Regions from separate parts of the Bradyrhizobium sp. Leo78 genome, predicted to be linked through region 3. Evidence: predicted binding sites of a transcription regulator. Region 3 holds the regulator's gene; each other region holds the start of a gene.

Region 1 (10,294 bases), on a different contig from region 3:
TCCAGGCCACCTTCAAAATCCCCGGCCGCGTCAGCCTCGGTGCCAGCGAGGGAGCCAAGAGCCTGCGCATCGGAAGCCACGTGATCGCGCCCGAGCTGACGATCCGCGCCGTGCCGGTGCTCGATCCGACGGCGTTCCTGGAGGCGAGCTTCAAGCAGGCCGAGGACGCGCCGCTGTTGCCCGGCCGCGTCGCGATCTATCGTGATGGCGTCTTCGTCGGGCGCAGCAAAATCGCGTCCGCCGGCAAGGGCGAAACGGTGCGGCTCGGCTTCGGCGCCGACGACAAGGTCAAGGTCGAGCGCTCGGTGGTCAAGCGCAACGAGGGCTCGGCGGGTCTGATCGTGACGACATCGAAGACCGACGAACGCGCGTTCAAGACCAGCATCCGCAACGGCCATGATTTCCCGATCCGCGTCGCGATCGAGGATCAGCTCCCGGTCAGCGAGAGCGAGGAGATCGTGGTCGAGATGCTGCCGCAGACCACGCCGCCGACCGCGACCAATCTGCGCGACAGGCGCGGCGTGCTGCAATGGACGTTCGATGCGAAACCAAGCGAGCTGAAGGAGATCAACTTCGCCTGGCGCATCCGCTGGCCCAAGGACAAGGGCGTCGTGATGACGCCGGCGGGGTAGGTGGTTCTTACCTCGCCCCGCTCTTGCGGGGAGAGGTCGGATTGCGAAGCAATCCGGGTGAGGGGCTCTCTCCGCGAATACATCTGCCACCGTAATCGTGGAGAGAGCCCCTCACCCCAACCCTCTCCCCGTGAAGAACGGGGAGAGGGAGTCACTCACTTCGCCTTCAGGAACTCACCCACTTCCAGCAGCACGAACTCGTTGTCGTCGGCCTTGTTGGGATCGCGGCTCGAGGAGAACGGCAGGTTGTTGTCGTTGCCGACGATGATGTGGGTGTCGTCGACCTTGTCGACGTTCTCGATGGTGAAGAACGGGAAGGTCAGCACGCCGTCATTGAGCGGCTTCTTCGCCTTCTTGTCGGGATCGCGGATCTTCATCAGGTCGATATAGGCGACCTTGCGCACGGGTTTGCCGACATTGGCATCCGAGAGCTCGACCTTGTAGACGCGCTTGAACTTGGCGAGATCCGGGAAGCAGTTCTCGCCGCGCTGTCCCTGCGGGCACGCCTTGTCCGCGGTGCCTTCGCCATTGTCGCGCTCGATGATCAGGCCTTGGATCGGGTCGATCATGTTGAAGTCGCCGATGGCATTGCCGTTCTGCTCGAACACATATTGCCAGTAGCGGCCGGTGAATTTCTCGTTCGCGACGTCGAACTCGAGGATGCGAGAGGCTTCCTTGCCGTCGACCTTCTCCCAGTCCTTCTTCTCGGCATCCCACAGCGGGCCCTCGAGCAGGCCGTACAGGAACTTGCCGTCCTTCGAGGAGGCAAAGCCTTCGTAGCCCTTGGAGCGGCGCAGGTTGACGGTGGTGTAGCTGGCGCCCGGAGCGCCCGGTGACTGTACCGACCAGTGATCGGGCGAGCGCACCGGCTTGCCGTCGGCGATGCTGTCGAACACGGCCAGCACCTTGCCGGCCTTGTCAGCCTTGATCACGTAGGGCCCGAACTCGTCGCCGATCCAGAACGTGTCGCCGATGATCTGGAAGCCTTCGGTGTCGAAATCGGCGCCGGTGAGATAGCGCTTGGCGGTATCCTCATGCACGATGCGGAACGGCACCTTCTTGTCGGGGTCGTGCAGGAACACGGTTTCCTGACGCTCGATCTTCCCGCTTGCCCAGTCGATCTTGTGCCGGTTCAGGTACAGCATCGAATCGGCTGAATTGTAGCGCGAGCCCATGCCATTGTCGGTGAGCACCCAGAAAGTGCCGTCCGCCATCACCTTGATGCCGGAATGGCCCTGCAGCGGCTGGCCCTTGAACGGCAGCGAGACGCCGGTGGGCCGCTCGTAGGACTTGCCCATCACGGTGCCGATGGCGTCGACGCGGCGGCCGGTGGTGTATTTGCCCGAGGTCTTGAGATCGTTTGGTGCATCGGCCGGCGCGTCGATGAAGCTTTCCGCCGGAAGCACGGCGTGGCCCTTGAGGGTCGCCGGATATTCGCCTTCGCCTTGCGCGAAGGCGGCTCCCGACAGCAGCACGATGGACGCGACGGAGCAAAGCAGTGATTTGCGCATGTTGATCTCCCCTGAAGATGAACGCGGCGGAGTTCTGGGAGGCGCGTGTTACAAGCGGCTGACAATTTCGTGACGGCCGGCAATTGCCGCTGGATATGCCTGCGGCGTTACGTCACCGGTCGCATCGTTTGCGGCAGCAGGAAGGGGATGCCGCTCTCAGTATGGTCGATCGTGGCGTCGATCTCGAAGATGGTGCGGATCGTCTCCGCGGTCATCGCCTCGCTGCGGCCGCCGTCGACCGCAAGCCGGCCGCGATGCAGGAGAACGAGACGGTCGGCAAAGCGCATCGCGAGGTTGAGGTCGTGCAGGATCGCGATCACAGCGGTGCCGTTCTGCGCGCGGCGGCGCGCGGTCTCGACCAGGTCGATCTGGTGCCTGAGATCGAGGCTCGAGGTCGGCTCGTCCAGCAGCAACAGGCCCGCACCGTTCTGCGCTTCGCCGCAGGCGAGCTGCACCAGCACGCGGGCGAAATGCGCGCGCTGCTGCTCGCCGCCCGACAGCGTCGGCAATTGGCGATGGCGGAAGCCGCTCAGCCCGACCTCATCCAGTGCGGACTCGACCAGCGGCGCGGCCGTCGCGCGCGAATTGTCGCCCGCGCCCATGTAGACGATTTCCTCTACCGTGAACGGGAAGGTGACGTTGACATGCTGCGACAGCATGGCGCGATGCCGCGCCAATTCGCGCGGCGGATAGGCGCGGAGCGTGCGCTGCTTCAATTCGACCGTGCCGCGCGTCGGTGTGATGTCGCCGGACAGCATGCGCAGCAGCGTCGACTTCCCGGCGCCGTTCGGCCCGACGATCGCGATCATCTCGCCCGGATTGACACGCAGATCGACGGCATCGACCAGCGTGGCGCCACTGACCACGACCGAGACCGAGCTTGCCTGCAGCATCGGAATCATAGCGAAACCAGGCTGCGCTGCCGCAACAGGATGGTGAGGAAGAACGGCGCGCCGACCGCCGCCGTCAGGATGCCGATCGGCATTTCCGCCGGCGCCACGATAGTGCGGGCCATCGTGTCGGCGCCGACCAAAAGCACGGCGCCCAGCAGCACCGAGGCCGGCAGCAGCAGCCGGTGCGCCGGTCCGATCGCGAGCCGGAGCAGATGCGGCACCACGATGCCGACAAAGCCGACGACGCCGCACACGGAGACCGCGACCCCCGTCATGGCTGAAACCAGGATGATGGAAATCCGTTTCAATCGCTCGACGTCGACGCCGCTGTGAAAAGCCTCGGCCTCGCCGAGCACGAGCACATCGAGCCCGCGCGCGATCGACAGGCACGCGAGCAGCGCAACGGTGAGCACCGGCGCCAGTGTCGCGATCTTGCCCCAGGTCGCGCCGCTCATCGAGCCCAGCATCCAGAAGGTGATGTCGCGGAGTTGGCGGTCGTCGGCGACGAAGACCAGAAGCCCGATGCCCGCATTGGCGATCGCGGCGATCGCAATTCCCGCCAGCAGGAAGATCGCGATCGACGTCCGACCGGCGCGGCTTGCGATGCTGTAGAGGAGGATGGTCGTCACCAGCGAGCCGACGAACGCCGACAGCGGCAGCAATTGGTGCTGCATAAAGCGGACGCTCTCGCCGATGTGGCTGTCGGTGAAGACGATCGCGGCGGCCGCAGCAAAGGCACCGCCGCTGGAGACGCCGACAAGCGCGGGATCGGCGAGGGGATTGCGGAACAACCCCTGCATGATCGCGCCGGATGCCGCCAGGAGGCTGCCAACCATCGCCGCGGCGACGATCCGCGGAATCCGGATCGACCACAGCACGAGCTGGTCGCGCGCAACCAGCGGATTGGCCGCGCCGTCGCCCCACAGGCCGAGCGCGGCGGGAAGGCGGGCGAGGGGGATTCCGGCGGCACCCAGGGTCACCGCAATGAGCGCAGTGCCGACGAGCGCGGCGCAAAGGCAAAGCAGCGTCAGCGTTGCCGGCGGCCGCGAGCGCTTGGTACGAGGATCGGCAGTATTGCCACGCGCGTCCGCCAAGGCGCTCATTGCCGACAATTCGCCGCGAGCGCCGCGGGCACGAACTTCTCTGCCTGAGGCGCCAGCGCCGGGTATAGCTTCGTGGAAAGGTCGCGCGCTGCAGCCGCCGTGCGCGGTCCGAAGCCGAGCAGATAGAGTCCTTCCATCGAGATGAAGCTCTTGTTCGCCGCGACCGGCGTCAGCGCGAAGGCCGGATGCGCATAGATCGCCTCGGCTTCCAGCGAATCCTTGCCGCGCTGGATCGACAGCACGACGTCGGGCTTGGCGGCGACGATCGCCTCGTCGCTGACGATCTTGTAGCCGTCATAGCCCTCGACCGCATTGACGCCGCCGGCGAGCTGGATGATCTCGTTCGCCGCCGTTTTCCGGCCTGCCGCCATGGCGCGGCCGTTGAGCAGCGACATCACGAACATCACCCGCACCGGCTTCGTGACCTTGGCGCGCAGCTCGCGCAATTGCGCGAGATCATGCGCGACGGCGGTGGTCAGGCATTCGGCGCGCGGATCGGCATCCATGGCGTGGCCGACCAGTTTGATCTTGTCGAGCAATCCCTGCTCGGAGAAGGTTTCGGGCACCAGCACCAGCGGCACCTTGGCCGCTTCCAGCACGTCCATGGTTTCCTTCGGTCCCGAACCCTGCACCGCCAGCACCAGCGACGGGTTGAGCCCGAGCACGCCCTCGGGCGAGAGCTGGCGCATATAGCCGACATTGGGTTTGTCGCGCAGCGCGGCGGCCGGATAGAGGCTGGTCGCATCGACGCCGGCGACACGGTCCTCGAAGCCGAGCGCATAAAGGATTTCGGTGATCGCCCCCCCGATCGAGACGATTCGCGAGGGGTTGTCGATGATGACGTCGCGGTCGCGCGCATCATGCACGGTGGTGTTTGCGGCCGGTGCCGTCTCAACGGGCAAGAGGCTGGCGATCAGCAGGATTGCGAGCGTGCGACAAATTGCCATTGAGGGATCACTTGGTCAGGATCAGCTTGTTCTGCGACGTCAGACGCAACCGGTAAATCTCGTTGCCATGCGCGATCATGATCTCCCGTTCGGTCTGAAACAGCTCGCGGCTGTCGATCCGGTTGCCGGTCATCGAGAGGTTTCTCACGGCAGGTGAGGCATTTGCTGCGCGCCCCCCGGCGCCTTCGCTATTGTCTCCGGAAGTTGCCGCCATATCCTCTTTGCTGCGCCCCGAACGTTCTCTGGATGGCTGTTTGTACAGGTCGCCCGCACCGCAATCCAATCACTGCAGTTTACAATCGATATAAACTGCGCCGTGCCGTTGTTGACCACTTTGTTACCGCGACGTAACGAATGTGAACGTAGCGCGGGCGTGTGACCCGCACTGTGTATTTTGGTAGCCAGCAAGCCGCTCGCATCATTTCGCGCGCGCACGCCAGCCAGACCCAAAAAGCAGATCTTTGGATTGGGGCAATATGGCTGACGGGGCTAGGATTTTGCGCGCCTTTATTTTGGGCGCATCAGTGGTTTCAATCGGGTTGTTGCTTTCGGAGTCCGGGTTCGCCCAGACTGCGGACGCGCAGCCGGCCGGTCGCGCGTCGGAGCGCGCCAAGCAGGCCAAGCGCAAGCCGGCGAAGCCGAAAGTCGAACAGCAGGCGGCGGCGCCCGTGATGAATGCGCGCGCGCAGATCGGTGCCGTGACGGTGCAATCGCTCGACACCATCACCATTGCCGCATCGAAGATCGAGGAGCGCGCAATCGACGCGCTAGCGCCCGTCAGCGTCGTTACGCTCGAGCAGATCCAGGGCCGCCAGCCCAGCACGATCGGCGATCTCCTCTATAATCTGCCCGGCGTCTGGGTGCAGGATCGCGGCGACGAGCCGTCGACGTCGATCAACATCCGCGGCCTGCAGGACTTCGGTCGCGTTGCGGTGGTGGTCGATGGCGCCCGGCAGAACTACCAGCGCACCGGCCACTTCGCGAACGGCTCCTTCTTCCTCAATCCGGAATTGATCAGCAGCATCGACATCGTGCGCGGTCCGACGGCGAACATCTACGGCTCCGGCGCGATCGGCGGCGTGGCCTCGTTTCGCACCAAGGACATCGAGGATGTGGTGCGCCCCGGCGAGCGCTGGGGCGTCGACTACAAGAATGTGTTCGGCAGCAATGAGGGGCGCTGGCTCACCTCGGTTTTCGGCGGCGTTCGTGTCAATCCCAATGTCGACGTGTTCGCCGGCGGCACCTACAGCACGCAGGAGAACTATAAGGACGGCACCGGGTTTGAGGTCGCCAATACCGGCAACCGGCTCTCCAGCGGCATCGCCAAGCTGACGGTGCGCCCGGCCGACGGACACGAGGTCAAGCTCGGCACCATCTTCCAGGAAGACATCTACAGCGTCGGTCAGCCGGCGCGGCGTGCGGGCGAGCCCAACTCGACCAATGCGAACGGCACCAACAATCTCTCCGGCACGTCGATCTACGCCAGCAACGTGAAGAACTACACGACGACGCTCGGCTGGACCTATTCGCAGCCCGATGACCGGTTGTTCGACTGGGATGCGAAGGTTTACTGGAATCGCACCGAGAACGACCAGATCAAGACCGGGCACACCAGCGCTACACCGTCGGCCTTCTGCGGCGGCGTGCCCGGCAACGCGGTCTCCGGCTGTATCGGCAGCAATCGCGGCTATCTCCTGGATACGTACGGCGTCGACATCCACAACACCTCACGTTTCGATTTGTTGGATTGGCACAATGCCATCACCTACGGTCTCGACGCATTCCAGGACGAGGTGAGCACGAACGACAGGAGCGGCACGTCCGAGGTGACGACGCCAGGTGGCCGGCGCACGGTGTCGGGCGGCTTCGTGCAGTGGAAGGCCAATTACCAGAATCTGGTCGAAACCATCTCGGCGCTGCGTTACGACAATTACCAATTAGAATCGGGGACGACGTCCTCCAGCGGCGACCGCCTGTCGCCGAAGATCACGGTCGGACTGATGCCTGCCGCGATGCTGACGCCCTATGTCAGCTATGCCGAAGGCTACCGCGCGCCGTCGATCACCGAGACGCTCGTCAACGGCCCGCATTCCGGCGCCACCATCAACGATTCGTTCTTCCGCTGTCCGTCGGGCACGCCGGGGCCCGGCGCCGACTCGACATTCTGCTTCGTCCCCAACCCGAACCTGAAGCCCGAGATCGGCAAGAACAAGGAAATCGGCTTCAACCTGAAGAAGAACGACCTGTTCGTGCCCGGCGACAGCATCCGCGGCAAGTTCAACTTCTTCCGCAACGACATCGAGAACTACATCGATCTGGTGTCGTACGGACCTCCGCTCGTGGTTCCGACCGGTCCGCCGCCCGCACCGCGCATCACCGTATTGCCCTTCGTGCAGTACCAGAACATCGCCGAGGCCCGAATCGAGGGTTTCGAAGCCGAGACGATGTATGATGCCAGAACCTGGTTCGTCGGCATTGCCGGGAGCTACATGCAGGGCAAGAACCTCCAGACCGGCCTCGGGCTCTACAGCATTCCGCCGCAGAAGATCACGACGACGGCCGGCGTGCGCCTGCTCGACAACACGCTGGTGATCTCCGCGATGTGGACGTCGGCGCTGGCCAACAACAATATCCCGCCGACCTTCACGCCGGCGACGTCCTACGATCTCGTGAACCTCTACGTGGCCTATACGCCGACGCGCGATCTGGTGCTCAACTTCTCGGTCGAGAACCTCCTGGATCAATATTACCGTCCCTACGCCATTCCGGTCGGCTCCACCGGCGACACCCAGAACGACGTCAAATGGGCCAGCGCGGGGCCGGGGATCGTCTTCAAGGGCGGCCTCAGATATCACTTTGGAGGGACCTGATCGAGGAACCGGGAGCTCTTTCATCCGTGCCGCGGCCGCGCTGAGGGTCCAGCGCGGCCTGGCACGTTCTTGTTTTCAACCAACTTAACCGGCAGGCTGCGCAAGCGGCGCAGCGCCGAAAACCCGACAAGCGGCCAGCGCCGCGAACGTAGGAAGGAGAATTCGACAATGTTTATCGCCATGAACCGCTTCCAGGTGAAGAAAGGCTCGGAGCAGGCGTTCGAGACCGTCTGGGCCACCCGGGAGTCCTATCTCGGCAACCTGCCGGGCTTCGTCGAATTCCATCTGCTCAAGGGGCCGGAGGCCGAGGACCACACGCTCTATTCGTCACACACCACCTGGGTCGACAAGGCGGCGTTCGAGGCCTGGACGCGCTCGGAAGAATTCCGCCGCGCGCATGCCCGTGCCGACAACAAGACCGGCGAGAGCCTTTATCTCGGTCATCCCAAGTTCGAAGGCTTTGAGGTGATCCAGAGCGAACGCAAGGCGAGCGCCGCGGCGTAAGGAGACCGTTATGTCGAGTACGGAGCTCGCCGATCTCAGGGCCTACATGGCCGACAATCCCGGCGCCGTGATCGAGGACGTCGCGCGCGAGCGAAAGATTTCGCCGCGCGCGGTGATCGAGGCGTTGCCGGGCGAGATGGCGCGGATCGGTGCGGGCGGCGAATTCGCCGCCGCCATGCAGGACATCGCCGGTTGGGGCGAGGTGACGCTGATCGTCCACACCGACGATGCGATTTTCGAGTTCACCGGCGCGATACCAGCGGGCGAGATCGGCCGCGGCTATTTCAACCTGATGCAGCCGAAGGGCCTGCACGGCCATCTCCGCCACGAGCGTTGCGCGGCGATCGCCTTTGTCGAGCGCCCCTTCATGGGCAAGTCGTCAGCCTTCATCGCCTTCATCAATGTCGACGGCGGCATCATGTTCAAGGTGTTCGTCGGTCGCGACGAGACCCGCGCGCTGCGTGGCGACCAGCTCCAGCGCTTCCGTGCACTCGCGGACCGGATCGCGCCCAGCGCGTTTTCGAGCGAAGTGGACACCGGTTCGCGTGAAGAAAACGCGTCAAAACAAGAATCTAGAGCTTCGGTTCTGATTCAATCAGAACCGAAGCTCTAGGAGCGCGGCCTGAGGAAGCAAGGTCGGGAGGCGATCATGCAAGCATGGTTCGATGGATTTTGCCGGCGCCTGATCGTCATGGCGCTGATCGCTTCCAACGCAATGCTGTGGCCGGCCACCTGCTTCGCCGCCGACGACAACGCGCTATTGCCGCGCAACCTCTCGCCCTGGGGCATGTTCCAGAGCGCCGACATCGTGGTGAAGGCGGTCATGATCGGGCTCGCTTTCGCCTCGCTGGCGACGTGGACGATCTGGCTGGCAAAGACCATCGAGATCCGGCGCAAGACGGCGCTGGCGAAACAGCGGCTGCGGCTGCTCGAGAAGGATACGGTGCTGGCCGAGGCGGAGCAGGCGAGCCGCGGCGACGACGACGCGGTGGCGCAGATCATCCAGTCCGCGGCGCGCGAGGCGAGCCTCTCCGGCGGCGTGTTCGATGACGGCTTCAAGGAGCGCACCGCGCTCAGGTTGGAGCGAGTCGAGGCCGCGATGGCGCGGCAGATCGCGCGCGGCACCGGTGTGCTCGCGACCATCGGCGCCACTGCGCCCTTTGTCGGCCTGTTCGGCACGGTGTGGGGCATCATGAATTCCTTCATCGGCATCTCCGAGGCGCATACGACCAACCTCGCCGTAGTCGCGCCCGGCATTGCCGAAGCGTTGCTTGCGACCGCGCTGGGGCTGGTCGCGGCGATCCCTGCGGTTGTGATCTACAATCACCTGACACGGTCGATCGCGGCACATCGCGCGCTGCTTGGAGACGCCTGCGCGATGGTGCTGCTCCTGGTCAGCCGCGAGGGCGATCGCGGCCTGTTTCGCCTCGCCCGCGCCGCGGAGTGAATGATGGGCGTCAGGCTCGGGGCGGGCAGTGCAGGGGGCGGACGGTTTCGCGCCGAGGATGATCTCGTCGAGGCGCATGAGATCAACGTCACTCCCTTCATCGATGTCATGCTGGTGCTGCTCATCATCTTCATGGTTGCGGCACCGCTCGCCACGGTCGATCTCGGCGTCGATCTGCCCGCGAGCACCGCCGAGCCGCAGCCGCGTCCCGACAAGCCGGTGTTTGTCACGGTGAAGCCCGACCTCTCGGTCGCTGTCGGCGAGGACATCGTCGCGCGTGACGCGCTTGCCACGACGCTGGACGGCGCCACCAAGGGCCGCAAGGACGAGCGCATCTTCGTGCGCGCCGACAAGGCGGTGAGCTATGGCGAATTGATGGAGGTGATG
Region 2 (10,294 bases), on a different contig from region 3:
TCGGACTGCTGCTGATGTGGCGCGAAATGCCCAACCGCCCAGCCGATGTCATGAGCCTCGGCGCGCCAGGCGGCCGCCGTTGTCAACCCCAGCAGTCCGAAACCGACCGCGATGCCTCGGATGACGGTGGCCAATCCGCGACACCGGTGCGCGCCATCCGCATGTCGCGGCTTGATCATTGAATCCTCTTGTCCTGCAATTTGTCTGGCAGACCCGTTTTCGAACAATTTGTCGCGGGGCGCGGAGTCCGTTCAAGACGCTAGCTCAGCAACACGATGCCCCCCGGCAAGCTCCGCGCCGTGGCGCCGAACAGGCCGTGGGCCTGAGCGATGAAGTCGTCGAGGTGATCGAGATGAAACGTGCCCGAAATCATGCGGTGCCCAAGTTGCTCGTCCATAACGACAATCCTGCCCGGCCGGTAGCGATTGATCTCTTGGACCAGACGATTGACCGGCCAGTCGCGAACGATCAGAAGACCCTTTCGCCAGGCGTCCGCCTGCTCCAAATCCGCTTGCGAGGCGCGTCCGAGCCCCATCTCCGCCGAATAGGATATCTGCTGCTCGCCCGAAATGGCGACACGTTGTCCTTTCCATTCGACTTCGACGGCGCCTTCAAGACACGACACCGAGACGGCACGATCGAGACATCTCACATTGAAACTGGCGCGACGCGTCGTGACGCGGCCTCCGGCGGCATCAATGACAAGCGGCGCGGGCGCGTCGCGCTCCGCCTCGACGGCGGCCTCGCCCGAAATCAGCTCGATGCGCGGAGCGCCCTGCTCGGATCGCACGGCGATGCTGGTCTGGGTGTTGAGCGTCAGCGAGACATTGTCGGCCAATGCGATGTTGCGCCGTTCGCCCTTGCCGGTCCGATAGTCCGCCGACAGTTCTTCGAAAGATGGCCATAGCCCCATCGGCGGACGAACGACCACGTATCCGGCGGCCACCGATGCGGCGGCAGCCATCGCGCCCCCGACCAGCGCCCGGCGGCTGAGCCTGTCGCGCGCGTCGCGTTGACTGCGGCGTTCAACATTCACAAGCTCTTGGCTTGCGAGCACGCGCGTCGCCTCGCCGAAACTGCGCCACAGCCTCACGGCATCGCGGAAGGCGGCCTCGTGCTCATCGCTGCGCTGCCGCCAAAGCGCCAAAGCGGCAGCATCGTCCGACGTCGCCGACCCGGAGTGCAGGCGAATAACCCACGCAAGCGCCTGCCGCAGCAGCGGGTCAAGCTCGGAAGGAATATCGTCGCCTGCGGTCAAGGCCAATCGCTCTTTGTTGATTCTCCCGCCGAATGACTTCGGCGTACTCAGAAATACCGCGTCCTCATGCTCTATAGACGATTGACGCAAAGGAAGACTGAATCGAAAATGCAGCCTATCCGCACTTTCAAGCTCTTTGTCGCTATAGAAAGTGCATCTTTCAAAATTTTTCTTGAAGATTCGCGATCCGCGCCGGCATTCAACCGTGCGCGTTGGAAAAACGCCGCTGGAGCATGATCCGGAAAAGTGGAAACCGGTTTTCCCTCGCGACAAACGCGAAGCGTTTGCGCAGGAAGATCATGCTCAAACAAAGAGACGAGATCATGATCCGATCCGTCCAATCGGATTATGATCTAGACAGCCTGACAAGCACGTCTCTTGCCAAGATGCAAGCTACTCGCTGGCTTTCGCCTTTGGACGCGGCCCGAGGCGCCGGAGAACGGTGCGGCCTAGCCGACGGCTGAGATGCTCCATGGCATGCTGCAGGTCGAAATCGACCGTGCGCACATTGATGCCAAACCGATCCGCAATCTCGCGGTGGGGCTGATGATCAAGATGGGCCGCGATAAATACATCGCGCCGCCGGGCGGGCAATTCTGCGAGAGCTTTCTGAAATTCCGTCAGCTCGATGCGCGATTCCGTCACCATTGCCGGGTCCGGACGGTCGTCGGGGATGACGTCCATGATCGCCGCGATTTCCGAGGCGTTCAACAAGTGCCGATCGCTTTTGCGCCGATCCTTGGCGACATTCAGCGCGGTACGAAACAGATAGTCGACGGGGCTATGAATCGGCACCGCATCGGATACTCGATCGACCCGCAGAAACGCTTCGTGCAGCGCCTCGCGCGCGAAATCCGAGGAGCCAAGGCAACGCGTCAGACGCTTGGCCAAGCCCTCGTAATCAGCTGCGACTGTCTCTCGCAGAGATTTACTATTCGAATCAGACACCTACCAGCCCCGCAACGCCACGCCCTGCGTTTCGCAGATCGCGGTCAGTCCCGCTATTTTCCCTATCCACCGAGGATGACACTCGCGTGACGGACATCAGTCACTCGCAAGCTGGTCGGCGATCGCGGCAATCGAACCACAGGTGCGGGAATATTAAGATACCGCGGCCATTCAGCCGGAAGCTTGCAACGGCTGCGCCCCGAGAATCGTTTGATCGCCCCGGCATCGAGTAAGATGTCGCCGGAGCTTGAGGCAACCCCTTATATTAGTCGCCTACAGCGCGTGGATCGAGATCATGAAGCGGATCGGGAGCGGCATGTTGGGCGGCGCCTGCTGGCTCAACACCAGGCCACGCAAGCTCTCGGCGATCGAGCTATCCCGATCAAAGTCGCCTGTCGAACCGTCGAGCTCGGCCCTGTCTATGACTCGCGAGGACGGCGTCACCCATAGTTTGACCGCGACCCGATATTCGCCCCGCCTGGTCCGCCCGCCCTTCTTGAGCGCCTTCTGAATGTCCGATTGCAGGAGGCTGATATATTCTCCCAGATTGCGATCGGGAGCGTCGGTCGTACCGCGAACACGTAACGTTCCAAGCGTTATGTCCGCGGAGACTGGGGGATGGATGGGCGGCTCGTCGGGATCCGGCACGGACGCCGGCGCGAGCGTCACGGCGTTGGATCGGCTATAGCGAACCCTCAGGTCAGTATCGGCCAGGAGCATCAGCAGCGCGGCCTGCGGCGTGAACTCGCCGTTGACCGACGGCGAACGGAAGCCGGCTGCCGAGGTCGTTTCGAACATCACCTGGACGCCGGCCTGCTGGCTGTACGCCTGCAGCGCGTCGATCAGTGGCTGCGCCGGGATATTGAACGTCATGAGCCCGACCGGCGGCGTCCGCTCGTTTCCGGATGCGACGGTAACCCCGACCAGAATGACAAGTAGCGCCGCGACCTTCGCCAAGGTCCAGGCGCCGAGGCGGGGTAAGTTCATCCTTTGCCGGACTTGCGCCCGGGACGAAGCGATTTGGCCAATACTTAGCATCACTGACAACTGAGCCGTCTCGCTGGCTACTTCCTCGCAAGGGCCTTCGATTTCGCGCAAGCAGATCCCGGAGGTCGCGCCATCTCTCCGTCCTCACATCGTACCTTCCTATGTCAACCATATGACAGATTGCCTGACGGCGTCACCTGCCCGACCTTGGCACATCAGCCGATACCACCGCGGCCGAACGAGCGCACGCCTCGAGACGATGACGCGGGAAGCAGCTCGGATAGGCTTCGCGAGCCGGCCGAGCTCAGCGGGTAAGGTCACAGAGGATTTACCGTCAGTTTCGAACGCGTGCTTTTGAAAGCGCGACCCACTTTCCCATCTGCAATGTATGGGAGCTGCGAAGCGCTCCGGCATATCGAACAGATCGAAAGTTGCCTCGCAAAGCAGGCGTCGGCGCAAAGCCGCCGCGCACTTGCACACGATGGTGAGGATCGAAGTATGACACAGATCGCGGTGGCCTACACCAACTCCACAGTCGAAACTAAAGCGGTGCCGGTGGTTGCGCCCCGCCGGCACGCCATCCATCAAGTGCTGCTGCCGTTTTCGGTCGCCTACTTGATCGGCGCCTTCGTCACCGATCTCGCCTATTGGCGAACTGCGCTGGTGATGTGGGAAAGATTTTCGGTCTGGCTGATTGCGGCCGGATTGGTGATCGCGGCGCTTGCGGCCATCGCCGCCGTGATCGATCTCCTGATCGACAGGCAGAGGCCGGCCTGGTTTCGCGCACTCACCTATGTCGTCGCGATCGTGCTCTCGATCGTGAATGTCCTCGTTCACAGCCGTGACGGCTATACCGCGGTGGTGCCGACCGGCCTCGCGCTCTCGGGGCTGGTCACGATCCTTCTGCTGTCCCTGGCGGTGGGAGGCTGGGGCTTGACCTACAGCGATCGCGCAGGAGCAGTCGAATGACCAGCTTGCTCAATCTTGCCCGTGCGACGAACCTGCCGCGCTTTGCCACCGTGGCTGTCGCCGCTGCTGCCTTGAGTCTTGCGGGCTGTGACGACAGCGGCGGGAATCCCGCAAGGCAGATCGGCGCCCATCCGTACTTGCCGGAGGTGCAGCAATATCTGCTGCCGCCGATCAGGATTGCGCGGCCAGCTCCGTGGGGTAACGAAACGCCGAAGGTGGCGGAAGGGTTGCAGGTCCGTGCATTGGCCACGGGGTTCCAACATCCGCGATCGCTTTACGTACTGCCGAACGGCGACGTGTTGGTGATCGAAAGCAATGGCCCGAAGGCCCCGGTCTTCCGGCCCAAGGATCTCGTCACCGGCTGGGTGCAATGGTTCGCCGGCGCCAAGGCCGAGGATGCAAATCGCATCACGCTGTTGCGCGACACCAATGGCGACGGCATTCCCGATGTGCGCACCGTATTCCTCGACCACCTCAACTCACCATTCGGCGTTGCGCTGGTCGGCCACGATCTCTACGTCGCGAACACCGATGCGATCGTGCGATATCCGTACGAGGATGGACAAACCAGCATCACCGCATCAGGCACCAAGCTGACCGATCTTCCCGGCGGGCCTATCGATCATCACTGGACCAAGACCTTGCTCGCGAGCCCCGATGGCACGAAGCTCTATGTCGGTGTCGGCTCGAACAGCAACATCACCGAGAACGGCATCCAGGCCGAGTACGAGAGAGCCGCGATCTGGGAGATCGACCGCGCGAGCGGCGCCCATCGCATCTTCGCCAGCGGCGTGCGCAATCCCACCGGGCTGCAGTGGGAGCCCGAGACCGGCAAGCTCTGGGCCATCGCCAACGAACGCGATGAGATCGGTCCCGATCTCGTGCCGGACTATTTGACCTCGGTGCAGGATGGCGGCTTTTATGGCTGGCCTTACAGCTACTACGGCCAGCATCTCGATCCGCGCGTCGAGCCGCAACGCCCCGATCTCGTGGCCAAGGCGATCGTGCCGGACTATGCCCTGAGTTCGCATGTGGCACCGCTCGGCCTCGCCATGTACACAGGCAACAACCTTCCAGCGCAATATCACGGAGGCGCGTTTGTCGCCGAGCATGGTAGCTGGGATCGAACCCCACTCAACGGCTACAAGGTGGTGTTCGTACCGTTCAGCGGCGGCAAGCCATCCGGTCCGGCGCAGGACGTCGTCACGGGATTCCTCAATGCGGACGACCACGCGCGCGGCAGGCCGGTTGGCCTCGCGATCGATCGGGCGGGTGCACTGCTGATCGCCGACGATGTCGGAAACACGGTGTGGCGGGTGTCCGCCACGAGCCCAGCGGCCCAAACCAAGTCGGACACATAAGCGCTAGAGGAGCCCAAGGAGCAAGGCAGAGCCGGGCGTCGTTCGCGACGTCCGGCTCCGCCATCATCGGAATAGCGCGCGGCCCGCGAGCAATGGCAAGAGCGAGATCGCACGCATTTGCGAATTCGCACGGCCGCCTCCCCTCCTCGACCAACCTGCGCTTCACAAATAACCGCGGCGTGAACTCGCTTGCCTGCGAGCACAGCAAGCTCACCGATTTGTAAGCAGCATCCTCTCAATCGGACGTGAACTCATTAAACGCCTGTTTAGTGGCCCCGCCGACCACGCATGGCCTACGTTCAGCTTGCAGCTAACTCGAAGCGAGAGCGTGATCGCCATGAACAGCTCAGTGCACGTTACCGGCCCCGAGCGGCTTCGACCTCGGCACGACACAAACTCCGGGCTTCGACCGAAGTGATCTGAAATGTGCGTTTCAGCAAAAACCGTCGCTCTCGAAAGACCGATGCAACGCCTGCTCCTAATGATCGTAATGCCTCGACATAGCGCGGGCCTCGACCAGCACTCGACGCAAGGCGTCGGGCGCAAATAGGAAGCTTTACAATGGAACAATACTCTCTATTGGACGCAGACCAGGAACAGCAATTTGCACGCCGTTGGCATGAACTCGGCGATCAGGCCGCGCTGCATGCGCTCGTCAAAAGTCATCTCAGGCTTGCAGCCAAGGTAGCGCGGCATTATCGCGGATATGGTCTCCCGCTCGCCGATATCATCGCCGAAGCCAATGTCGGTCTGGTCGTTGCCGCACAACGCTTCGAGCCGGACCGTGGCTCGCGGTTTTCGACATACGCATTATGGTGGATCAAGGCGAGCATTCACGAATACATCCTGCGCTCCTGGTCGCTGGTCAAGATCGGAACGACCGCCGCTCAGAAGAAGCTGTTCTTCCGCCTCAGGAGCGAAATCAGGAAAGTCTCGAACAACCAGACCTCGCTCACGCCGGAAATTGCCAATGTGGTCGCCGAGCACCTGGGCGTCACCGCTGCCGACGTGATCGAGATGGACGGCCGGCTGCGCGGCGATTTTTCCCTGAACAAGCCGATGGACGACGATGGACAAACGGCGGAATGGGAGACGATGCTGGTCGATAATTCCCCTGACGCCGAAGTAATACTGGCGGAACGGGACGAGACGACCCAGCAGACGAGCGCACTCTCGGCCGCGCTCAAGGTGCTGACACCGCGCGAGCGCCAGGTCTTCGAGGCGCGGCGCCTCACCGACAACCCGCCCACGCTGGCAGAACTCGCGAGCCGGATGGACATTTCGCCCGAGCGCGTGCGGCAGATCGAGAACCACGCCTTTGAAAAAGTGAAGCGCGCAGCGGTCGGCTATCTGAGGACCGATCGATTGACGCCTGATGGCGCGACGAGCGTGCCGCCGCCCACGCAACGTGACCGCCCGCAGAGGAACGAGTCGGGTCATGAACGGGTACGCGCGGAATACGAAATGCAGATTTAGAGCATGATCCGGAAAAGTCGATACCGGTTTTTCGAAAAGACCATGCTCAACGCCCTAGAGGCGGACTGAGGATCTCACCTCATTGTCCCCTGCAAGACACGGAGGCTGCGACATGCTCGCGATGATGAAGCGCTTCTCGATCGGTGCCGGTTTGATCCTCTCACTCAACGCACCTTTCTTCGCTCAAGCATTTGCCGCTCCGGCTTCACAGGGCATCTCGACCGCCGGCCCCGCCACGCCCGAATTTCGCCCCGGCGATCTTGTCCGCCTGCGCTCAGGCGGGTCATTGATGACGGTCGACACGGTCAAGGACGATCAGGTCGACTGCTTCTGGACCGACGGCAGCGGCCAGACCAACAACGCGACCTTCCCCGTCCAGGTCCTCCGAAAATTCTGATGCCAAACAGACATCGTGGGGCGGATTAGGCCGTGTACCCACAAACCCTGCGGCGCGATGCGACGAACGCAATGTCCGCTTTGCCCCTATAGCGGCCGAGTTCGTGCGGCAGCGCAATATGTCGCGATGGGCCAAAACCCGAAATGGCTCGGTCCTATTTCATCTCGCCCATCGGCGACAATGAAGGATTATTCTTGTCGCCGCTGGTGAAGCGGCCGCTCAGCGGCCCGAGCGATGGATCAATTCCGCCACGTTCGGCAGTATCCTCATCACGACCGCATCGAGTCCGGCTGAGTTTGGATGAAATCCGCTCCTTCGCACATTGGGCTGCGAGTCGTTCCCGCGCACTGTCAAACTTCGGATAGAACAACATACCGTGTTCGCTGGCGAACTGGAGAATATCGCGACGAACGCCTTGCTATTTCCTCGCCTAGGCAGGCGCGAGCCCGCGCTCCAAAGCGCAGCCCGATGAGAGGCTTCGCGGAAGCAACCAGAATCGTTCCGCGGAAAGGCTCTGGACTGTTTCGTCGCTTCGCCCCTCGCAATGACGAGTGGAGAGCGTGCCTCGGGCTATTTCGGCCTCCTGTCAAGCTACTGCGAATTCGAGTGGCATGCCCTTTTCGATTCGAGTCAGGCGATTTGCCAGACCGAACGTGCGGAAGACATCGGCGAGTTGTTCCTGGCTCTCCCGCAAGTGGCCCCAACCTTCGTTGTGAACCGAGACCAGTCTCGAATTCGGAAACGCGTGCGCGGCTTCCAAAGCATCCTCGCTACCCATTGTCATGCGGAAACGCCCTCGCGGCTCCGCGGCACCGGTGTACAGCACGACAACCTTTGGAGAGAAGCGGCGCGCAACGTCCGCGGTGCCATCGAACCAGAGAGTATCGCCGGTGATGTAGATGAGATCACCCGGCTCATTAACCCCGAGGGCAAATCCAATCACGTCGCCAGCGTCGACCCCGATCGGTCCATGGCGTGCCGGTGTCGCCGTCACGAACAGCTTCGTGCTGCGACCCACCTCGAGCGAGCGCGTCTCGAACGGCCTCAGGCCGACGACACTTCCGCCGAGACGCTGCGCCCCCGACTTTGTCGTGTAGGTCACACCGATGCTGGGCAGAAGAGCGCGGCCAGAGTTGTCGAGATTGTCGAAATGATGGTCGTGGCTCAGCAACACGGCGTCGAGCCTGCCAATCTGCTCGATCGAAAGGGCAGGCCCTGCGGTCTTAAGGTGCTTCACAGGGCTATGTGGTCCCTGATACTGCCCGGGCGGGTCAAACGTCGGATCCGTCAGCAGGCGAATGTCGTCAATCTGAATGAGGACAGTCGGGCCGCCGATCAAGGTCAGCGTCATATTCGAGGCAGTCATGGCCACTCCTGGTCGATCGCGCTGTCCGGCCGAATGTCACACGCGGCGGTAACCTTCGGCCAAGCCGTGCACTCCATCAGGCCGACGGCCCCGAAAGACCGGTCTTCTGCACAGGGCCACGATCGAGGTACGGGGTCTTGTCGCGCGTCTTCAGCGCCCAATTCGCGATCTCGTCCTTACGGGCAAACCAGACGGCCGGCTTGCTCTTTGCGTATGTGAAAAAGCGATCAAGGGCGCGCACGCGATTGGCGTGACCGGAGAGGCGGTCATGGACCGCCATCACCATCATCCGACGGCGACTGGCCCCTTCCTCATAAAGCTGATCGAATTCGTCCTTGAGCGACTGCTCATAGGCAGCCGGGTTATAGCCCTCGAATGGGTAAGACACGATGTCGTTCAAATGGAAAGTGTAAGGCACTGTGACGAAATCGCCGCCCCTGACTGGCAGAATGAACGGCTCGTCCATACTGGCTTCGTCCAAATAGTAGGTGAAACCGAGCTCTTTTAGGATATCGAGTGTGTGCGGGCTGTTGCGTACCCAATAGGCGCTCCATCCCTTCGGCGTTTGGCCGGTCGCGCGCTCGATGCTGTTCATGTTGTCGATGATGAACTGCCGCTCATCAGCCGGGCTCAGATCATAGCTCGCCGACCAGGTGCGGCCGTGGGCGGCCGCTTCGTGTCCGCGACGCACGACCTCTTGTGCCAAAGCGGGATCCTTGTCGACCGCTTGCCCGATCATGAAGGCGGTGACCTTGATGCCGTGCTTGTCGAACAGGTTGAGCAAACGCGGCGTGCCCTCGTAGATGCCGTACTGGAACACGCCGTTAGTCGGCATGTCCGGCAAACCGTCCTTGATCGGTTCGGGGATCACGCCAGGAGCGCCGGAGAGGGGCTGACCGCCGCCTTCGTACATTAAGGAAATGCTGATCGCGAGACGCGCGCCATTGGGCCAGAGCGAGGAATTGTCTGTCATTGTCGCCTCCTTTCCTTCGACCGTTACATTCAGCGTCATTGCAGCAGCCGAGGCGCCGGTGGAGGTCAGAAATTCGCGGCGGTTCATGATGGCCCTCCAAATCCCGGATCAGAAGTGCTGACGCGTCGCAAGTCATTACGCCTACGGATCGTCGAGGCCCACCAGGGCGTTGATGGAGTCGGCGAACTGCTTCTGGCTCTATCAGCCGTGGCTACCGTGAATAATTTGGCTCATGCAAACATTCGGAGTAGTCTAAAAAAATGACTTTCATAAATACGAGATCTGTATGAATGATCGCTTCACCTCAATGCGGCTGTTCGTGCGGGTCGCACGGAGCGGCAGTTTCTCCGTGGCAGCGCGCGAGATCGGGATTACGCAGCCGACCGCGTCCAGGATCGTGGCGGCGCTGGAGAAGCAAATCGGCGTCGCATTGTTGCTGCGCAGCACGCGGGCTGTGACGCTCACGGAAGCCGGCGCGGATTATCTCGCTCGGTGCGAGGCGATCCTCGCAGCGCTCGATGAAGCCGATCATGCTGCACGGGGCACCGGTGAGTTGCGC
Region 3 (10,294 bases):
GCATTCGACAGCGATCTTCAGGAACTGACCCGTCTGGTCGCAGAGATGGGCGGGCTGGTCGAACGGATGATCACCGAATCCGTCGATGCGCTGATCCGCCGCGACGTCGCGCTCGGCAAGCGTGTCGTCGCTTCCGACATCGAGATCGACAGCCTGCAGCGCGTGATCGAGGAGCGCGCCGTGCTGACGATCGCCCGCCGCCAGCCGATGGCTGTCGACTTGCGCGAGATCGTCGGCGCGATGCGGGTGGCGACCGACCTCGAGCGGATCGGCGACCTCGCCAAGAACATGGGCAAGCGCGTCGCCGCGCTGGAGAACGACTTCCAGCCGCTGAAGTTGATCCGCGGCCTGGAGCACATGACCGACCTCGTGCTGTCGCAGGTCAAGTCCGTGCTCGACGCCTATGCCGCGCACGATCTGCCGGCGGCGATGAACGTCTGGAAGAGCGACGAGGAGGTGGACGCGATCTGCACCTCGCTGTTCCGCGAGCTCCTCACCTACATGATGGAAGATCCGCGCAACATCTCGTTCTGCATCCACCTGATGTTCTGCGCCAAGAATATCGAGCGGATCGGCGACCACGCCACCAACATCGCGGAAACGGTCTTCTACATGATCGAGGGTCAGCAGATCACCGACAAGCGGCCGAAGGGGGATATGACGACGTTCGCCACGACCGTTCCGGGCAACTAGAGCAACATCCGGAAAGTCGACGCCGGCTTTCCGCCAAGATCCTGCTCAAACATCAAAGGAAGAGTGGGATGACGATTCAAGCAGAGAGTCATCCCGCTATAGGAGAAGCCAAGCCGATGAGCGCACGCATTCTGGTGGTCGAAGACGAAGAAGCGCTGACGACGCTGTTGCGCTACAATCTCGATGCAGAAGGCTATGATGTCGAAACGGTCGCCCGTGGAGACGATGCGGACACAAGGCTCAAGGAACGTATTCCCGACCTTGTCGTGCTCGACTGGATGCTGCCGGGACTCTCCGGCATCGAGCTGTGCCGCCGTCTGCGGGCGCGGCCGGAGACCAAGCAGCTCCCGATCATCATGCTGACCGCGCGCGGCGAGGAAAGCGAGCGCGTGAGGGGGCTGGCGACCGGTGCCGACGACTACATCGTCAAGCCGTTCTCGGTGCCTGAACTGCTCGCGCGGGTGAAGGGCCTGTTGCGCCGGGCAAGCCCGGAGCGGCTCGCCACCGTGCTCACCTATGGCGACATCGAACTCGACCGCGAGAAGCGCCGCGTTGCGCGCTCGGGCCGCCCGATCGATCTCGGCCCGACCGAATATCGCCTGCTGGAGTTCTTCCTGGAGCATCCCGGCCGCGTGTTCAGCCGCGAGCAGCTGCTCGACAGCGTTTGGGGCCGCGACATCTATATCGACGAGCGCACCGTCGACGTTCACATCGGCCGCCTGCGCAAATTGCTCAATCCCGGCCGCGAGCAGGACCCGATCCGCACCGTCCGCGGCGCGGGCTACGCGCTCGATGATCGCTTCGCGAAGGCCGAGCAGTCGTAAACCGGCGACCTCAATCCGTAGCCCGGGTGCAGCAAAGCGTAACCCGGGGAAATTTGGACCTGCCGATACAGCGTTCCCGGGTTGCGCTGCGCTCCACCCGAGCTACGATCCGTCGTCGGCTTACTTGCCTTGTGACGGCTTGACCGTCGGACGGCGGCGGTCAGCCGCCGGCTGGTAGGCGATGCGGGAGTGGTGCGCGCAATAGGGCAGGCCGGGAAGCGCCTTGCCGCCGCAGAAGAAGAATTCCGGGCTCGAGGGATCGCCGACCGGCCAGTGGCAGGTGGCCTCGTTCAATTCGAGCAGCGACAGCCGCTGGCTCATCGGTACGACATTGTCGTAGGCGATAGGGTCCGCTTCCACCTCCACCTCGAAGGCGTGGGCGAGCGCGGTGTTGCCGCGGGAGACCGGACGTGCCACGCGCATCATCGGCTGTGCGGGACGCGCCTTGCGCTGCCGCGGCGCGGCTGCAGCAGGACTCTTGGCGCGGCCCGAGAGGCCGAGCCGGTGCACCTTGCCGATCACCGCATTGCGGGTCACGTTGCCCAGTTCCGCAGCGATCTGGCTGGCCGAAAGGCCACCTTCCCAGAGCTTTTTCAACTGCTCGACGCGTTCGTCGGACCAGGTCAATACCGTCATCGCATCTTTCCCTTCGCGTTGCGCCGGCCGATCCTGGGACAGCGCTGCGATGCCTAATCTCAAAAATCCCTGCGGGCAGAATCCCTTAAGGCTCGCCGGGCACGAAAACCGCACCCGAACGTGTACGCCGCACACAAAGGACTCTAAGGGATCAAAACTGCCGCACGAGATGTCGTACCCGACAGGCCAGACGCTACAATATGGCGTGACTCTGGCGCAAGAGTCCGCGCCTATGCGTCCACATGTTCCGACATTTAGGGATTGCAATCGGGCTTTTCCACCACACCGGAAAACTGCGGATTACCGGCACTTTGCAGCGCAGCCTGGCGGCTTCGTGGCGATTGACAGCACCCGCCGCGCGCATAGAATGCCTTCACGTGCCGCCCTGCAAAGGCGGCACGTTTTGTTTTCGCTGGATGAGCTCCAGCCGCGTGTCTGCATCGCTGCACGCCGCCGGGGCTTGTCTGAAAGGCTTGTCTGAACCCTTCAGTGATCGCCATGACTGACCGCGCCACGTCGCATCTGCTTCCCGTTTTTGCCAGGGCCGATCTCGGCTTCGAACGCGGCGAAGGCTGTTGGCTGATCTCGACCAAAGGCGAGCGTTATCTCGACTTCACCTCCGGCGTCGCGGTGAACGCGCTCGGCCATGCCCATCCGCATCTGGTGAAGGCGCTGCAGGAACAGGCGACGAAGCTCTGGCACATGTCGAACCTGTTCAAGAGCCCGGACGGCGAGAAGCTTGCCGCGCGGCTGTGCGAGCAGAGTTTTGCGGACTTCGTGTTCTTCTGCAATTCCGGCGCGGAAGCGATGGAGGGCGTGATCAAGGTCGTGCGTCACTATCACTTCTCGAAGGGGCATCCGGAGCGCTACCGCATCATCACCTTCGAAGGCGCCTTCCATGGCCGCACGCTCGCGACACTCGCCGCGACCGGCGCCGCTAAATATCTCGAGGGCTTCGGTCCGCCGATGGACGGCTTCGACCAGGTGCCGCATGGCGATATCGAAGCGGTGAAACGCGCGATCGGTCCAGAGACCGCAGGCATCCTGATCGAGCCGGTGCAGGGCGAAGGCGGCGTGCGCTCCGCGCCGCCGGCCTTCTTCAAGGCGCTGCGCCAGCTCTGCGACGAGCATGGCCTATTGCTCGCGTTCGACGAGGTGCAGACCGGCATGGGCCGCACCGGCGATCTCTTCGCCTACAAGCGCATCGGGGTCACCCCTGACGTGATGTCGCTGGCCAAGGCGCTCGGCGGCGGCTTTCCGATCGGCGCCTTCCTTGCGACCGCGGAAGCTGCGTCCGGCATGACGGCGGGTTCGCATGGCTCGACCTTCGGCGGCAATCCGCTCGCGGTCGCGGCCGCCGGCGCCGTGCTCGATGTGATGCTGAAGCCCGGCTTCTTCGATCAGGTGCAGAAGATGTCGCTCCTGCTCAAGCAGAAGCTCGCCTCCGCGGTTGACCGCTATCCGTCCATTCTCGCGGACGTGCGCGGCGAGGGGCTTCTGATCGGCGTCAAGGCCGTGGTGCCCTCCGGCGACCTCGTCAACGCCCTGCGCGAGCAGAAGCTGCTCACAGTCGGCGCCGGCGATAATGTGGTGCGCTTCCTCGCGCCGCTGATCGTCAGCGAGGCCGAGATCGAGCACGCCATCGGTTGTCTGGAGCGCGCCTGCACCGCGCTCTCAAGCGGACCGTCGAAGAAGGCAGCGGGATGATGAGCAAGGCGCCCCGTCACTTCCTCGACATCAACGAAATGTCGCTCAACGAGCTGCGCGCCATGCTGGACGCCGGCGCCGCCATGAAGGCGAGACTGAAGGCGCATGAGCGGGCCACGAAGCCGCTCGAAGGCAAGACGCTGGCGATGATCTTCGAGCGTCCTTCGACCCGCACGCGAGTGTCGTTCGACGTCGGCATGCGCCAGCTTGGCGGTGAATCGATCATGCTCACCGGCGCCGAGATGCAGCTCGGCCGTGGCGAGACCATCGCCGACACCGCGCGCGTACTGTCGCGCTATGTCGATGCGATCATGATCCGCATCCTCAACCACGATGCGCTCTTGGAGCTCGCCGCGCATGCCACCGTCCCCGTGATCAACGGGCTGACGCGCCGCTCGCATCCCTGCCAGGTGATGGCCGACCTGATGACGTTCGAGGAGCGTCGCGGTTCGATCGAGGGCAAGACCGTGGCGTGGACCGGTGACGACAACAACGTGCTGGCGTCATGGGCGCATGCCGCCGAGCGTTTCAAGTTCGCCCTCAATATCGCGACGCCGCCGCAGCTCGCGCCGAACAAGGCGATGCGCGACTGGATCAAGGCGACCCAGGCGCCGATCGTGCTCGGCAACGACCCAGAGGAGGCCGTGCGCGGCGCCGACTGCGTCGTCACCGACACCTGGGTGTCGATGGGCGACAAGGACGGCGAGCACCGGCACAATCTGCTCCGACCGTATCAGGTCAATGCCAAGCTGATGTCGCTGGCGAAGCCCGATGCTTTGTTCATGCATTGCCTGCCGGCGCATCGCGGCGAGGAAGTCACCGACGAGGTGATCGACGGTCCGCAATCGGTGGTGTTCGACGAGGCCGAGAACCGCCTGCATGCGCAAAAGGGCATTCTGGCCTGGTGTTTTGACGCGGTCGCGTAAGCGCGCCGCCAAGATAGCTGTCGTCCCGGCCAAGCGAAGCGCGAGCCGGGATCCATAACCACCGATGTGAGTTGTTGCATCAAGCTGCGGCCCCAGCTTTTCACAATGCTCACATCGGTGGTTATGGATCCCTGCTTTCGCGGGGATGACGGCTAACAACGATAGATGTGAACCCCTTTCGTTTCGCCTCTCAAGACCCCAGATAGAGCGCCATGGTTTCACAATCCCCCGACATCAAGATCACGGAAACACCGACCCGGGCGCCATCGGCCGTTCCGGTCGACGACGCGGTGCTGCCATTCGAGGTCGATGCACTCGATCTGCGTGGGCGGCTGACGCGGCTCGGTCCCGCCCTCGACGACATCCTGCACAAGCATGATTATCCGCCTGCTGTCGGCAAATTGCTCGGCGAGGCGATCGTGCTGACGACGCTGCTCGGTTCATCCCTGAAGTTCGACGGCCGTTTCATCCTGCAGACCCGGACCGACGGCCCGGTCTCGTTCCTGATCGTCGATTTCAAGGCGCCCGATCGGCTGCGCGCCTATGCGCGCTACGATGCGACGCGATTGCAGGACGGGCTCGACTCCGGCGCGCTGCTCGGCAAGGGCCATCTCGCGATGACCATCGACCAGGGGCCGGACATGAGCCGCTATCAGGGCCTGGTCGCGCTCCATGGCGGCAGCCTCGAGGACGCAGCGCATGAGTATTTCCTGCGCTCGGAGCAGATCCCGACGCGCGTGCGCCTTGCAGTTGGCGAGGAATGGCGCGGCGGCGACGGCGGCAAGGTTCGCTGGCGCGCCGGCGGCATGCTGCTGCAGTTCCTGCCGAAGGCGCCGGAGCGCGCGCGGCAGGCCGATCTGCATCCTGGCGATGCGCCCGAAGGAACGGCCGCCCATGAGGTTCCGGAAGACGATGCCTGGGTCGAGGGGCAGTCGCTGATCGGAACGGTCGAGGACGTCGAACTGCTCGATCCGGATCTGTCGGGCGAGCGGCTATTGTACCGCCTGTTCCACGAGCGCGGCGTGCGCGTGTTCACGCCTCTGCCGCTGCGCGCGCAATGCTCCTGCTCGCGCGAGGCGGTGTCCTCGATGCTGAAAAGCTTTACGGCGAAGGACCGCGCCGACATGGTGAAGGACGGCAGGGTCGTCGTCACCTGCGAGTTCTGCTCGTCGGTGTACGAATTCACGCCGGAAGAGGCCGGGGTGGAGTAGGGCGCTAAACTCCGCGTGTCATGGCCGGGCTTGACCCGGCCATCCATCTCGCCTGAAAAATTCTTTTGAAGAGATGAATCACCGGGTCAAGCCCGGTGATGACGAGCGCGAGCGCTCGTCAATTCAGCACCCTCTTCCCGTCCGGGCTGTCGAGCGAAAATGTCGGCACGTCGATCTCGAACCGTTCGCCGCTTTCGCTCACCATCTGGTAGCGGCCGCTCATGAAGCCGGATTCGGTCGGCAGCGGCACGCCCGAAGTGTATTCGAAGCGCTCGCCCGGCGCGAGCACCGGCTGCTCGCCGACCACGCCCTCGCCGCGCACTTCCTGCTGGCGGCCGGTGGCGTCGGTGATGAGCCAGTATCGGGTGCGCAGTTGCACCGTCTCGGTGCCGGAATTGGTGATGACGATGGTGTAGGACCAGAAATATTGCCGGTTTTCACTCGACGAACGTTCCGGCAGGAAGTTCGGCTCGACGGTGACTTCGATGTCGCGGGTGACGGCGCGGTACACTTTTCCAGTCTCCTCAACTCGCATCATAGCCAATAAGTCCGTCGGAACCAATCGTCGCACTTGGTGACGAAGTTGGGCGGTTACTGTTTTTCATCCCCGTTTGACCATAGTTCCGCTCTAAAGGCGCGAGCATCCGCGTCAATCCCGTATCTTGTCCGCAAGTGGCGGGCGGATATTATCCTTTTGAGTCGGGGCGGCGCAAAACTTCGCACGGTCATGGTGCCCGATGACGTCGATTGCCGATCCAATTTCCGGAACGCAGCTTGCCGACGCCAAGGACGCGAGCGCAGCGGTCGCCGCCGCGCCCGCGATCACGATGCCCGCGACCTCCGAGCGCGAATTGCGGCTGGATTTGTTCCGCGGGCTCGCGCTGTGGCTGATCTTCATCGACCATTTGCCGACGAACATTCTGACCTGGCTCACGATCCGCAATTACGGCTTCTCCGACGCGACCGAGATTTTCATCTTCATCTCCGGCTACACCGCGGCCTTCGTCTATGGCCGTGCGATGCTTCAGGCCGGCTTCGTGGTGGCGACCGCGCGCATCCTGCGCCGCGTCTGGCAGATTTATGTCGCCCACGTGTTCCTGTTCACGATCTTTCTTGCGGAAATCTCCTACGTCGCCACCCGCTTCGAGAACCCGCTCTACACCGAAGAGATGGGGATCATGGATTTCCTCAAGCAGCCCGATGTCACCATCGTCCAGGCGCTGCTGTTGCGCTTCCGTCCCGTCAACATGGACGTGCTGCCGCTCTACATCGTGCTAATGCTGTTCCTACCCTTGATCCTGTGGCTGATGAAATGGCGGACCGACGTGACGCTGGCGCTCTCGGCCGGCCTCTACGTCTTGACCTGGCATTTCGACCTCTATCTCAGCGCCTATCCGAACGGCGTCTGGGCGTTCAATCCGTTCGCCTGGCAATTATTGTTCGTGTTCGGCGCCTGGTGCGCGCTCGGCGGCGCAAGAAGGATGTCGCGCATCCTGGCCTCCCCGATCACGCTCTGGATCTGCATTGTCTATCTGTTCGCGGCGTTCCTGGTCACGCTGTCCTGGTATCTGCCGCAGCTCGGCCACATCGTGCCGCGCCGCATCGAGCAGTGGATGTATCCGATCAACAAGACCGATCTAGACGTGTTGCGCTTTGCCCATTTCCTGGCGCTGGCGGCCATCACCGTCCGCGTCCTGCCCCGGGATTGGCCGGGCCTGAAATCGCCTTGGCTGCGACCTTTGATCCTCTGCGGCCAGCACTCCCTTGAGATATTCTGCCTTGGTGTGTTCCTGGCATTTGCCGGGCATTTCATCTTGGCCGAGGTGTCCGGCGGCGCCGGAATGCACTTCCTGGTCAGCGTCACCGGGATTGTCATCATGTGCGCCATGGCGTGGGTGATTTCGTGGTACAAACACTCCGCCGACAAAGGTGCCGCGCGATACAAGAGCGCCGGCGGCAATGCCGACCTGGCGGGAGGGGCGGTATGAAGTCCGGCTTATGGACTATGCTAGGCCTGACATTGCTGGCCGTTTATCTGTCGGCGGCCCCGGCACGCGCCGGCGATCCCGAGCAGATCTGCGACGTCCCGGCCAATCTGCTGGCCACCGAAAGCTCGTTGCGCAAGGTTGCCGAGGCGGTGCGAAGCGGCCAGCCCCTCAATGTGCTGGTGGTCGGTAGCCGCTCCTCCACGATTCCCTCTTCCGAGGCCAGCGCCTACCCGGCAAAGTTGCAGGCGGCGCTGAAGGAAAGCCTGCCCAGCACGACCGTTAACCTGTCCGTAGAACTGCAGGGCGCCAAAACCACGGGGGATACAGCCGACACCCTTGTTAAGCTGGTAGAAGCAAAAAGGCCTACTTTGGTGATCTGGCAGACGGGAACCGTCGATGCCATCCGAGCTACCGATCCCGACGACTTTCGCAGCGCTCTGGACGCGGGAATTGGTGCATTGCAACAGGCGGGAACCGACGTGGTTCTGGTCAATCTTCAGTACAGCCCCCGCACCGAAAGCATGATTTCCGGATCACCATACCTAGATAATATGCGGGTGTCGGCGCACGAACATGATGTCCCGCTGTTTGATCGTTTCGCCATCATGCATCACTGGAACGATGCTGGTGATTTCGACCTGTTCAGCTCCGCCCACGGCGTGGAATTGGCCAAGCGGGTGCATGCCTGTCTCGGCCGTGCGCTGTCGAAATTCGTGATCGACGCGGCCCACCTCGGACCGGCGCAGCAGAACTAAAGGGAACCAGCGTTAATGAGGACCTACCGCCCTTTTTGTCGAAGCACATGCCTGGTGGCGGCCGCCGCCGTCATGGCGTCCATGCTTGTGACCTCGCCGCTGCACGCGCAAGTTGCGCAAGGTGACCAGCATGCCGCGCTTACTGACGGCGCGAAATCCCGCCCCCCATCCGACAAATCGGGACCATCCACGCCGGCCATTTCGTCCGGTGCTGCGGCCGCCGCCGAGGCTGATGCCCAGAAGGGCATCGCCGGCAAGGCGATCGACAAGGTGAAGGAGGTCGCGAAGTCGGCCAGCGACATCTTCCGTCGCGTGCCCTGCCTGCCGCCGAAGGGCGTCTCGAAAACGATGGGCTCGCTGCCCCATGTCGCGAGCAAGCTTGCCGCGGGCCAGCCGGTCACCATCATCGCCTTCGGCTCGTCCTCGACCCAGGGCTATGGTTCTTCGGCGCCGGAATTCACCTATCCAAACCGGCTCGCGGCGCAACTGCACCGGCAGTATCCCGGCGCCGACATCCGCGTCGTCAACCGCGGCCGGGGCGGCGAGGACGCGCCGGAAATGATGCAGCGGCTGCAGACCGAGGTGATCGACGCCCACCCGGACCTCGTGATCTGGCAGGTCGGCACCAATGCCGTGCTGCGCAATCTCGACCCCGGCGAGACCGAAAAAATGGTCGAGGATGGCGTGACGCGCATCCAGTCGGCCGGCGCCGACGTCGTGCTGGTCGATCCCCAATATTCGCCGCGCGTCACCGAGCGTGCCGCTAGCGCCAACAAGATGATCCGGCTGCTCAACCACATCGCCGAGCTCCGCCATGTCAGCATCTTCCCGCGTTTTGAAGTGATGCGCGACTGGCACGAGAAACAGTCGATCCCGATCGACAGCTTCGTGATCGCCGACGGCCTGCACATGAACGATTGGGGCTATGCCTGTTTCGCCCAGTTGCTTGGCGACGACATCATCAAGTCGGTCGGTCAGATCAAGCTCGGCGTCAACGTGCCGGCGGATGTGCGGACGTATCGGCCGATGTAAGGCTGAAAGCGAATGGAGAGTGGCGAATAGGGCTGACCCTACTCGCCACGCGCCATTCGCCTGAATCACACCGCCTCCAGCGCCTGGGCAAAATCCTCGATCAAATCGTCGGCGTGCTCGAGGCCGGCGGAGAAACGAATAAAACCTTCGCTGATGCCGAGCTCGGCGCGCGCGTCCGGCCCCAGGCGCTGATGCGTCGTGGTGGCGGGGTGGGTGACGAGGCTCTTGGCATCGCCGAGATTGTTGGAGATGCGCGAGATCTTGAGCCCGTTGAGACAGCGGAATGCGCCGGCCTTGCCGCCCTTCACCTCGAACCCGATCAGGGTCGATCCCGACCGCATCTGCTTCTTCACGGTGGCTGACTGCGGATGATCGGCGCGGCCCGGATAGATGAGCCGCGTGATCTTCGGATGGCTTGCGAGCACATCCGCGATCTTCGCTGCCGTCTCGGTCTGCGCCCGGACGCGCACCGCCAAGGTCTCCAGCCCCTTCAGCAGTATCCACGCATTGAACGGCGACATC

The links. Region 3 encodes PhoB, which activates phosphate uptake and scavenging genes when phosphate is short. Its sites were predicted from a motif close to TGTCATNNANCTGTCAT; they were not measured.
Region 1: AC5ZG1_RS31270 (esterase-like activity of phytase family protein) is a predicted target of PhoB. The motif match lies at 2,202-2,218, and genes of this name have one in related genera.
Region 2: AC5ZG1_RS14470 (STN domain-containing protein) is a predicted target of PhoB. The motif match lies at 3,355-3,371, and genes of this name have one in related genera.

Annotation. Positions count from the first base shown of each region.
Region 1 covers NZ_JCAMOT010000032.1:48,461-58,754, reverse strand. Annotated here, with positions in the region: gene AC5ZG1_RS31275 (mucoidy inhibitor MuiA family protein) at 1-632, shown strand, start outside; gene AC5ZG1_RS31270 (esterase-like activity of phytase family protein) at 788-2,143, opposite strand; gene AC5ZG1_RS31265 (heme ABC transporter ATP-binding protein) at 2,251-3,045, opposite strand; gene AC5ZG1_RS31260 (FecCD family ABC transporter permease) at 3,042-4,139, opposite strand; gene AC5ZG1_RS31255 (heme/hemin ABC transporter substrate-binding protein) at 4,136-5,086, opposite strand; gene hemP (hemin uptake protein HemP) at 5,094-5,300, opposite strand; gene AC5ZG1_RS31245 (TonB-dependent hemoglobin/transferrin/lactoferrin family receptor) at 5,563-7,956, shown strand; gene hmuQ (heme-degrading protein HmuQ) at 8,125-8,460, shown strand; partial or broken gene hutX (heme utilization cystosolic carrier protein HutX) at 8,471-8,968, shown strand; gene exbB (tonB-system energizer ExbB) at 9,152-9,907, shown strand; gene exbD (TonB system transport protein ExbD) at 9,911-10,294, shown strand, end outside.
Region 2 covers NZ_JCAMOT010000009.1:146,015-156,308, forward strand. Annotated here, with positions in the region: gene AC5ZG1_RS14450 (S1 family peptidase) at 1-179, opposite strand, end outside; gene AC5ZG1_RS14455 (FecR family protein) at 260-1,258, opposite strand; gene AC5ZG1_RS14460 (hypothetical protein) at 1,431-1,610, shown strand; gene AC5ZG1_RS14465 (RNA polymerase sigma factor) at 1,652-2,206, opposite strand; gene AC5ZG1_RS14470 (STN domain-containing protein) at 2,480-3,193, opposite strand; gene AC5ZG1_RS14475 (DUF2231 domain-containing protein) at 3,692-4,162, shown strand; gene AC5ZG1_RS14480 (PQQ-dependent sugar dehydrogenase) at 4,159-5,523, shown strand; gene AC5ZG1_RS14485 (RNA polymerase factor sigma-32) at 6,085-6,999, shown strand; gene AC5ZG1_RS14490 (DUF2158 domain-containing protein) at 7,112-7,396, shown strand; gene AC5ZG1_RS14495 (hypothetical protein) at 7,551-7,769, opposite strand; gene AC5ZG1_RS14500 (MBL fold metallo-hydrolase) at 7,983-8,762, opposite strand; gene AC5ZG1_RS14505 (polysaccharide deacetylase family protein) at 8,839-9,822, opposite strand; gene AC5ZG1_RS14510 (LysR family transcriptional regulator) at 10,022-10,294, shown strand, end outside.
Region 3 covers NZ_JCAMOT010000010.1:209,618-219,911, forward strand. Annotated here, with positions in the region: gene phoU (phosphate signaling complex protein PhoU) at 1-693, shown strand, start outside; gene phoB (phosphate regulon transcriptional regulator PhoB) at 810-1,517, shown strand; gene AC5ZG1_RS16005 (GcrA family cell cycle regulator) at 1,638-2,153, opposite strand; gene AC5ZG1_RS16010 (aspartate aminotransferase family protein) at 2,652-3,860, shown strand; gene argF (ornithine carbamoyltransferase) at 3,860-4,786, shown strand; gene AC5ZG1_RS16020 (Hsp33 family molecular chaperone) at 4,999-5,997, shown strand; gene apaG (Co2+/Mg2+ efflux facilitator ApaG/CorD) at 6,116-6,508, opposite strand; gene AC5ZG1_RS16030 (OpgC domain-containing protein) at 6,735-7,985, shown strand; gene AC5ZG1_RS16035 (SGNH/GDSL hydrolase family protein) at 7,982-8,740, shown strand; gene AC5ZG1_RS16040 (SGNH/GDSL hydrolase family protein) at 8,813-9,772, shown strand; gene AC5ZG1_RS16045 (O-succinylhomoserine sulfhydrylase) at 9,838-10,294, opposite strand, start outside.